One region of the Paenibacillus sp. FSL R10-2778 genome, then DNA from elsewhere that is predicted to be linked to it. Evidence: riboswitches for the same ligand, from Rfam matches in the RefSeq annotation. Region 1 holds a riboswitch; each other region holds the start of a gene.
The links. Region 1 has a riboswitch for cyclic di-GMP ahead of NST40_RS04780 (glycosyl hydrolase). Riboswitches for the same ligand answer to the same signal wherever they lie in the genome.
Positions count from the first base shown of each region.

Region 2: it holds a riboswitch for cyclic di-GMP, as region 1 does, so the genes downstream of both, NST40_RS21705 (thiamine pyrophosphate-binding protein) here and NST40_RS04780 (glycosyl hydrolase) in region 1, are expected to answer to the same signal.
Region 3: it holds a riboswitch for cyclic di-GMP, as region 1 does, so the genes downstream of both, NST40_RS03225 (transglutaminase-like domain-containing protein) here and NST40_RS04780 (glycosyl hydrolase) in region 1, are expected to answer to the same signal.

Region 1 covers NZ_CP151956.1:1,105,607-1,108,767, reverse strand. The annotation lists gene NST40_RS04780 (glycosyl hydrolase) at 1-1,336, opposite strand, end outside; cyclic di-GMP riboswitch class I at 1,349-1,428, opposite strand; gene NST40_RS04775 (sugar phosphate nucleotidyltransferase) at 1,565-2,938, opposite strand.
Region 2 covers NZ_CP151956.1:4,793,555-4,796,715, reverse strand. The annotation lists gene NST40_RS21705 (thiamine pyrophosphate-binding protein) at 1-1,378, opposite strand, end outside; cyclic di-GMP riboswitch class I at 1,534-1,630, opposite strand; gene NST40_RS21700 (HAMP domain-containing methyl-accepting chemotaxis protein) at 1,805-3,055, opposite strand.
Region 3 covers NZ_CP151956.1:732,992-736,152, forward strand. The annotation lists gene NST40_RS03215 (GtrA family protein) at 1-175, shown strand, start outside; gene NST40_RS03220 (class D sortase) at 278-937, shown strand; cyclic di-GMP riboswitch class I at 1,057-1,139, shown strand; cyclic di-GMP riboswitch class I at 1,214-1,294, shown strand; gene NST40_RS03225 (transglutaminase-like domain-containing protein) at 1,308-2,117, shown strand; rRNA gene NST40_RS03230 (16S ribosomal RNA) at 2,484-3,161, shown strand, end outside.

The sequences.
Region 1 (3,161 bases):
AGACACGGATACCATCATCTGAGGTAGTGTAAAATGTATATTGCTCATTATATAATGGCTTGATTTTACCGCTCCAACGTATGGAGAACCGATCAATCCCGAGGGCGGCATCCGGCGAGCCTTGCCGCCAATTGAAATCGATTATTGCATCAGTTCTGTTAAGAGCTGCTGCTCCCGACAACTGCATGTTGTTGTAATACTCTCCTGCAAGCCCCTTCGCGAGAGGAATTGCTGCCTCCCCCTCTTCTTCGGAAGGTGCCGGCGCTGGTGCGGCGCTAGGTGTCGGTGCCAGACCAGTATTTAATTTATCTCTGGTCAGGGTATAGTTGCTATTCATAAATGTTTTGATTGTGTCTGCACTGTTATTCTCGTAAAGCATTTTTCCCCAGCTCATCATATACGTCCATTTATTTTGCGATTGCTGAAGCTTCTCCAGATTAGGCATTTCACCATTCTCCCCGATCGCAATCGGTTTGCCTGCGGCTAGACTCAATAAGCTGTCATAGTATTTTTGCTGGTAATCATTTTCGTATATATCTGCTGCCAGAATATCTACTTTATCAGCACCTGGATAAGTTAGCGCATAAGGATCTGACCAAACATTGGGAGCATTCGGACTCCATACCCATAACAAATTATTTAATTTATGAACGTTAACAAAACGGTCATACATAATATTCCATAGTTTAGAAAAGTTATTTTTCTTCCCCCACCAGAACCAGTTCCCGTTCATTTCATGATAGGGTCTCCAAAGCACCGGAACGTTGGCATCGCGCAAGCTTTTTAAAGAGACGGCCACCTTATCAAGCTCAGCGATCAGATTGTTATATTGCTTGGTACCCGGTGTAACGTAACTATCGAACTCACTCTGGCTAAGTGTTTTTTTCACATTATCCCAGTCATAAGAGGTGCCCGGCAGGTTAGCATGAAAAGTCATAGCTACGATCCCGCCCGCTTTATTCCAGTTGATGGCGCTGTTCACCACATTTTGACGTTGCCAAGCCATCGTTGCTTCGGACTGACCACTGATCGCACCCATTTCATAACCGTGAAGAGCCGCATATTGTCCGCTGGTTCCCTTCAGCATATTGTTAATTTCATCTGGACTTTCTAAATAGTCATGTTGACCGGCAATAATACCTTTTCCTGAGATCGAGTAAAAATAGTTAAGCAGCTTTACGGCTTCAGGTGAGGCACCTGGGGTAACTGGCGTTCCAGAATTTGAAGCAGCTATGACAACAGACGGCGAAATTCCAACAGCAAGCGGAAGTGCAGTCAGAAACAGGACGAGTGACAGAAATGCACCAAACAATCGATACGTACGGTAAGCTTTCAAAATAATCTCCCTTTCGGTAGCCAGGCTGCCACTCTTTCGAAGGCCCTATAGCTTTGCGTCCCTACCTTTCGATAGGTTTGCCTTTTCAATTTAAGAGAAATAATCTCTCTTACCGTAAGTATCGACGACAATTAATGATATATTTAGTGTTTTTATGACTTTTTTTGATAATTGAGTCAATTTACCTGTTTCAAGAAATTTTGAATTGGTTAAATAGATAGGTTAGACCTATGAAATGAATTGTTGTAGTTCTATATCATTCCAGTCTAAAGTAATACGTATGTTATCTTCTTCTACTAATTCAGACCCCGTCTGTACCTCTATAAACTCAACATCCGTCAAAGCAAGGATCGCGTGCTTCGTTCCTTCCGGTATACGTACCACGTCCCCAGCCTTCACATTATGTTTTTTCTCATTCAGCACAATACTTGCTTCGCCGCTGACGATTGTCCAAATTTCACTACGCTTGCGATGTAATTGATAGCTGATATTATTCCCCTCGGATATAAAAATCCGTTTGGTCAGCACTTCATTGCCTTCATCATATTTCACATAATCAATAACTTTGTAATGACCCCAACGGCGTTCCTCGTACATCGGTCTTTGTTCAAAGGTCTTCAGCACTTCTTTAATCCGTGGGCTCTCAGCTTTATGGGTAACTAGAATCCCATCCGGGCTAGCCGCAATGATCAGATCCTTCGCACCAATTACCGTAATCGGAATGTCCAGCTCATTAATCAAGCAAGTCCCCTCAGAATCCGCCGTCACAAAACCTTTTCCTACATGCTTGCTGCTCATTTCCTCTGTCAGCGTATTCCACGTTCCAAGATCCTTCCAGAATCCATCATACGGCTGCACCACAATATGTTCTTCTTTCTCCACCACTTCATAATCAAAACTGATGGAAGACAATAGCTTATACTGCTTCTGCAATTCTTCATATCCTAAAGGCAACCCTTTACGCTGCAAAATATCTAACAAGTACCCTAAGCGGAAGGCAAACACTCCGCAATTCCACAAGGCATTTTGCTCGATGAGCTGTTCTGCTTGTATGCGGTCAGGTTTCTCTTGAAAGTGACTCACCTTCATAAAACCATTTTCCCCCGCCTCTTCGGTGGTAGGAATAATATATCCGTATTTCTCTGAGGCATGTTCAGGAACAACACCCATAAGAGCCAGATTTGCTCCACTTTCCAGCATGGTCCCCTCAAGCATAGCTATGGTATCGAAAAAAGATGCTTCTACATAAGGGTCAACAGGCAATATTGCTACCGTCTCCGCTGGAGAAACACCTGCCACTGAATAAAGATAGGTAGCTGTTAAGGCGATAGCCGGAAAAGTATCCCGACGCTCCGGTTCAACGATAATCGGCACATGACTTCCCAGTTGGCTTTGTATCATTTCTACTTGGCCACGGCCGGTGGCCAGATAAGATGATTCTGCCATCCCTGCTTCCTCCAGCTGTCTCCAGACACGTTGTACCATGGATTCTGGTTCACCTTGAGGGCTTTCAAGTACCTTTAGAAATTGCTTTGAACGTGAGTCGTTGGACAACGGCCATAACCGTTTACCTGAACCGCCTGATAGAAGTACCATTTTCATAGAATGAACCCTCCTTGAATTATGGAAATCGAGCATATTTGAATTGTTATCAAAACGTCAGCTTCCACTTAGCCTTATTTCGAGCGGATGCACTAAAAAAATTTGTTAGGTAGAAACCACTCCAAGGGATTTTGGACTTCCGATCGCTGTTATCCTCAGATTTCCTTATTGAACCGCTTCTCGCGGTAGAAATCCGAGGATAGCATATGCTTTCGAAGCTAGC
Region 2 (3,161 bases), 3.2 Mb from region 1:
CCACGATAAAGATGACAGGGATATCTTTGCAGACAGCGGTGTTAATCTCAGCGCCGAGCATCATGAAACAACCATCACCTGTAATGCAGAGGACAGTTTCTTCAGGAGCTGCAACTTTTGCACCAATAGCCATGCCGATCGAATTACCCATGCAAGCAAAATACGCATCAAAAACAAAGCTGCCCGGTTTCTTAACCTTGTACCATTTTGCAGCGTGGAATCCATGACTTCCATCATCAACGAAAATTGAATTATTATAAGGGATCAAATCACTTAAAGTACTCATTACCGAAGCAAGGGAAAGATTCTTGAGGGTTGGAAGCTCTTCTGAATAATCCGTATCGGCCAAAGCCTCACGTTTGGTGATTGTGCTTGGGTCAATATGATTTAGGCAGTGCACCAAATTATCGCGCAGGTCCCCGGTGACCGGTATCGTTTTGGACAATAGTATTTTTCCGACAAAGGTTGGATCAATATCAAATTGAATTAAAGTTGCTGGATGATTCTCCCGTTTAAGATTACAGATGGTCATATCACTTAAACGTGATCCAAGCACTATAAATAAATCGCTTTTATTCAATAAATCGTCCCCGTGGGTCGAACCGCCAACGCCAATAGGACCATGATAGAGTGGGTGATCCCAGACTATAGCCCCTTTTCCACCAGGAGATGTTACTACAGGAATATTAAAAGTTTCTGCGAGTTGAACAAGCTCTTTATGTGCTCCGGAGCGGTTAATTCCTTTACCCGCAATAATCAAAGGATTCTTAGCAGCTTGAATAGCATCGATGACTCTATCGATATTAGCTAGACTAATTAGAGATTCTCTTTCTGGGATTACTATATTGCATTCTTCCAATACTTCAGTTTGTACATCAAAAGGAATACAAAGATGAACAGGACCCCGTTTGGTCAGGGCCACAGAAATCGCATGATTAAAAATAGTACCGAAGTGATCCCCACGTTCAACCAATTTACTGAACAAGGTGGCAGGTCTGAACATATCAGCTAAATCAGCCAGAAAAGAGGTGGAGTCCTGACATTGAGGAATTCCAAGCTCTGTAATGGATTGGTGGCCGGTAATAAATAGGACAGGTAGGTTGTTAGCTTTCGCGTGTGCTGCTGCTGTAAGCAGGTTAGTTCCCCCAGGACCCGAAGTACCAAATGCTACGCCTAGGTTACCCGTTTTCAGCGCATACCCTGCTGCTTCGAATCCGGAGCTTGCTTCATGTCTGCCGGGAATAAATTCAATACCGTAATCCACCATCTTTAGAACAATTGGACAAATGGATTTGCCAATGATCCCAAAAGAATGTGTGACTCCAAGGTTACGTAGTGCTTCCGCCATGTAATCTGCGACTGTCTTCAAAAGAAACACCTCACAAGTTTTTTGATATATATTAGTTATTAATCTACCGAATAGATACGATAGATCAATATACTCAAAAAGTAAAAACCTGTGCTCTATAGTAAGCACAGGTTGGTGGCATAAGGCGCCGCTAAGACTGAACAATAGTTCAGCCGTCCTGGTTCCTCTGCAACCTGGCAATCATGGCCTCAAACGAAAAAATGAGGCTGTAGATCCATGGTTTTGCGTCATCCTCTTTCGAGGATTTTGCCAATATTAATTTATAGTTGATAAGAATAATTTTCCTTTACAATATATTCCTCATTAATTTTTGTCAACATAATCCGCTAAAAAAACTCGAAATTTGACGAAAGTCTTGTCCAAGAGATGAAGTTTTGCCTCGCGAAAAAAACTGCCACCTAAGACTCAGCTTAGGTGGCAGTTGATAGTTTTGAACTAGAATTTAAAGATATGAATGGTTTTTTGCAGATTAAATACGGCCTGGGTCATTTTTTCCGTTTCTTCTGCAACAGACTGCAGGGCATTAATCTGTTCATTCATAGCCGCCGATACCTCTTCCGTGCCAGCAGCAGTTTCTTCGGTGATTGCTGAGATATTCTCAATTGCACTGGAAATTTTCAAGGCACTTTCTAGCATAAGATCACTCTCCGCAGAGAATGAAGAGATTTGCTCGGTAATGTACTGCACGCTTTGTACAATTTGTGCGAAAATATGGGCAGATTGAGTGATCATTTCATTCTGAACCTGCACAACCTCTTCATTGATGGCAATATTATCGATGGCTTGTTTAATATCTGACTCAATGCTGCGGACCAAGCCGAATACTTCTTTTGTGGATGCCGTAGATTCTTCAGCAAGCTTGCGGACCTCTTGAGCTACAACGGCAAAACCCCGACCATGCTCTCCGGCACGAGCAGCTTCGATGGAGGCATTCAGTGACAGCAGGTTGGTCTGCTCAGCGATCTCTGTGATGGTCTTGGTGATCATCGTAATCCCGCGGGCATTTTGTGAGAGAGCTTCAATAGTATCAGCCACTTTTTGTGTAGCCTCTATGTTTTTACGCATGCCTTCAGCCTGTGTATCTACGGATTGGCGCCCTTGCTCAACAAGTTCTAAGGTATGTATTGAACGTCTGTTCATTTCTTTGGTGGAGTTCGTATAATTGGATACTTTGGTCTCAATGTCTTTAATGGATTCTGTCATATCAGCGATATCCGTAGATATTTCATTTGCACCAAGAGCGAGCTCAGTAGAAGAAGAGGCTACTTGTGCCATGACAATTTTCAGGTTCTGGTTCTTATCTTCGATTCCGCGGCTTGCATCCATAACTTGACGGGTGATCTGCGATGCATCGGTCAGAATCTTCTTGAGCTTATCAATCATTGTGTTAAAGGAGCGGCTTACGTCACCCATTGAGCCATTTTCGTCCGCTCTGCTAGTGAAATCGCCCTTCGAAATACTGTGAGATACATTAGCAATATCATCAAAAGATGATGTAAGCGTTCTCTCCACGAAGCGAGCAACAGGTAAAGTCAGACCTGCAAGAACAACTACTAGTATAATTCCTACGAGAAATTGACCTAGAATCATTAACGTAACTAAGACAGGAATAGCAAACAGTGCGGCAACGAGGTAACATCCGGCAACAATTCTTTGTTTTAACGGAAGTTTGTGCATCCAGCTCATTGGTAAAATGTCCCCCTTATTAAATTTTATGTAATGGTGTTATTATAGGGGATTTATAGGTCATTGGTCTATAGAGAAGTGTCATAAATCTTCTTTAAGTAGTAGA
Region 3 (3,161 bases), 370 kb from region 1:
CCGCGTACAGCTGGTCAAGTTTATCGTGCTGAATCTGGTAGTGCTCGGAATATCACTGTTGTTAATGCATCTGTTGACAGACAAACTAGGTATTCAAGTCTTGATCTCCAAGGTGCTGGTTACCTTTATCACGGTGATCATCAATTTCTTTGGAAGTCGTAAATGGGTATTTTAAACATTAATTTCAGGCAGAAGGAGTTGCTATGCTTAAAGGCAAGTAGCTGTTTCTGCTTGATTTGTATATAACCATAGAAATAATATACGGAGGTGAATAACATTGCGTAAATTCTCCTATCTACTCATACTGGCTGGGATACTTATCATGTTATATCCGACAGCTAACGAGTGGTACAACGACAGGCAGCAGGAGAAGTTATTAGAAACGGCTGAACTAAGCACTGCCGATAGTACTCCCCAGCCAGATCTGAAGAGCAGGTATGCTGAAGTTACTCAGCTGTTAGCAGAGGAATCGGTTCTGGATGCTCAGGCACAGCCCCAACCCCAAGAGACAGAAAAGCCTGAACCGGAGATTGAAGTCGGTGGCAAAGTAATCGCATTAATTGAAATCGATAAGATTGATTTGAAGCTGCCTGTATTAGAAGGGGCTACAAAAGCTAATATGAAACATGCTGCAGCCCATATGAAAGAAACGGCACCCCTTGGAGAGATCGGGAATGCTGCAATCGCGGCGCATCGGGCTCGAACTACGGGTCGTTTGTTTAACAGATTGAATGAGGTTGTTGTGGGGGATGTTATCACGGTAAAGACTAGTGATCAGGTGTTTAACTATGAGGTGTATGATATTTCTGTTGTAGATCCGAGTGATGTCTCCGTTCTTGACGGGAATGACAAGGATAAGATTGTTACTCTGATTACATGTGATCCGCTAGTGAATCCAACGCATCGGCTGATTGTTCATGCCAAATTAACAAAATGAGAATAGTGAATGACAAGAAAACACAAATACCGGGAGATATTTATAAAATAATGGGTAATCTAGTAAATTAGGTCTTGTTCACAACTATAAATATGATAGTATTATACTATGAAAGCTAAACACGATAACGGCAAACCTTCCGAAAGGTAGGGACGCAAAGCTAAAGGGCCTTTTCCCGAAAGGATGGCAGCCAGCTACCGAATGAAGAGGCTTTTTTTGTTTGTTTCAAATGGATTCTATCAATTATATCTAGTAAAGCTAGAACAGATAGAGCTTATACGATAACGGCAAACCTATCGAAAGGTAGGGACGCAAAGCTAAAGGGCCTTCCCGAAAGGATGGCAGCCAGCTACCGAAAGGAGTTTTATCCGTGAAAAAGGTTTATTTTATGCTGGTGGCGTTGTTCGTCCTAATGACTTCAGTTCCGGTAAGTACAGCTCAAGCTGCAAGTGCAGATGCCAGCTGGTTGATTACATCCAAAGTGGCTCAAGGTGTTATTGGTATTAACTATGATATTCCGAAAGATAAAAGAATCAAACTCATGATCACCAAAGATAACAGCAGCTATACATATAACTTGTATGCTTCTGGACAAGCTGAGGACTTCCCTTTGCAACAAGGAAATGGGACTTATAAGGTTTCTGTTCTGGAGAACACAACCGGCAATAAATACAAAGCATTATATTCCGAAGTAGTAGACGTAACCATGAGTGACTCGAATTCCGTATATTTGGGCTCCGTACAGAATGTGAAATGGAGTTCTTCTGATAAAGCGATTGTCAAAGCTAAACAATTAGTACAAGGCAAAACAACAGACGAAGAGAAAGTTAAAGCGATCTATAACTATGTAGTTGCGAATGTACAATATGATTACTCTCTTGCTAATAGTGTAACTACTGATTATATTCCAAGCATCGATAAGACATTGACTACTAAAAAAGGGATTTGCTATGATTACGCTTCTCTTTTTGCCGCAATGCTGCGGAGTGTAGATGTTCCTGCTAAGTTGGTAATGGGGAATACAAGCTACGTTACGCAATATCATGCCTGGAACGAAGTGTTGCTTAATGGGAAGTGGGTTACCATTGATACTACAGTGGATGCAGGACTTGCAAAGAGTGATAAGAAAACCGATTTAATTAAAGCCTCAAGCAAATATACTGCGGCAAAATACTATTAAGTTCGTCGCTAGAAACATAACTCTATTAAATAAACAACTAGCTTAATTATTAAGCTAGTTGTTTATTTTTATATTAGGGGTTGCTTTTCTATTAATAGTTGGGGTATTATAGGTAAGCGTTGTTAGACAGCGTACAGGCGATATAGACGAGGCTGATAAAAAGCTTCGAAAATAAAGCTTGCATTTCTGAAGATAACATGATATATTATAAGAGTTGCTGCTGAGACATTAAACGGCGCCAACGAGAACTTGATCTTTGAAAACTGAACAACGAGTGAGTAGGAAATCACGCAAGTGAAATCCAAAATTAGAGAATTAATTTTCTCGTCAGATGTTTCAAAATGAGCATATCGCTCTTTTCAATACTAATTGGAGAGTTTGATCCTGGCTCAGGACGAACGCTGGCGGCGTGCCTAATACATGCAAGTCGAGCGGAGTTATTTTGAAAGCTTGCTTTCAAAATAACTTAGCGGCGGACGGGTGAGTAACACGTAGGCAACCTGCCCTTCAGACTGGGATAACTACCGGAAACGGTAGCTAATACCGGATAATTTCTTTTTTCTCCTGAGAGAAGAATGAAAGACGGAGCAATCTGTCACTGAGGGATGGGCCTGCGGCGCATTAGCTAGTTGGTGGGGTAACGGCCCACCAAGGCGACGATGCGTAGCCGACCTGAGAGGGTGAACGGCCACACTGGGACTGAGACACGGCCCAGACTCCTACGGGAGGCAGCAGTAGGGAATCTTCCGCAATGGGCGAAAGCCTGACGGAGCAACGCCGCGTGAGTGATGAAGGTTTTCGGATCGTAAAGCTCTGTTGCCAGGGAAGAACGTCCGGTAGAGTAACTGCTACCGGAGTGACGGTACCTGAGAAGAAAGCCCCGGCTAACTACGTGCCAGCAGCCGCGGTAATACGTAGGGGGCAAGCGTTGTCCGGAATTATTGGGCGTAAAGCGCGCGCAGGCGGCTATTTAAGTCTGGTGTTTAAACCTTGGGCTCAACCTGAGGTCGCACTGGAAACTGGGTGGCTTGAGTACAGAAGAGG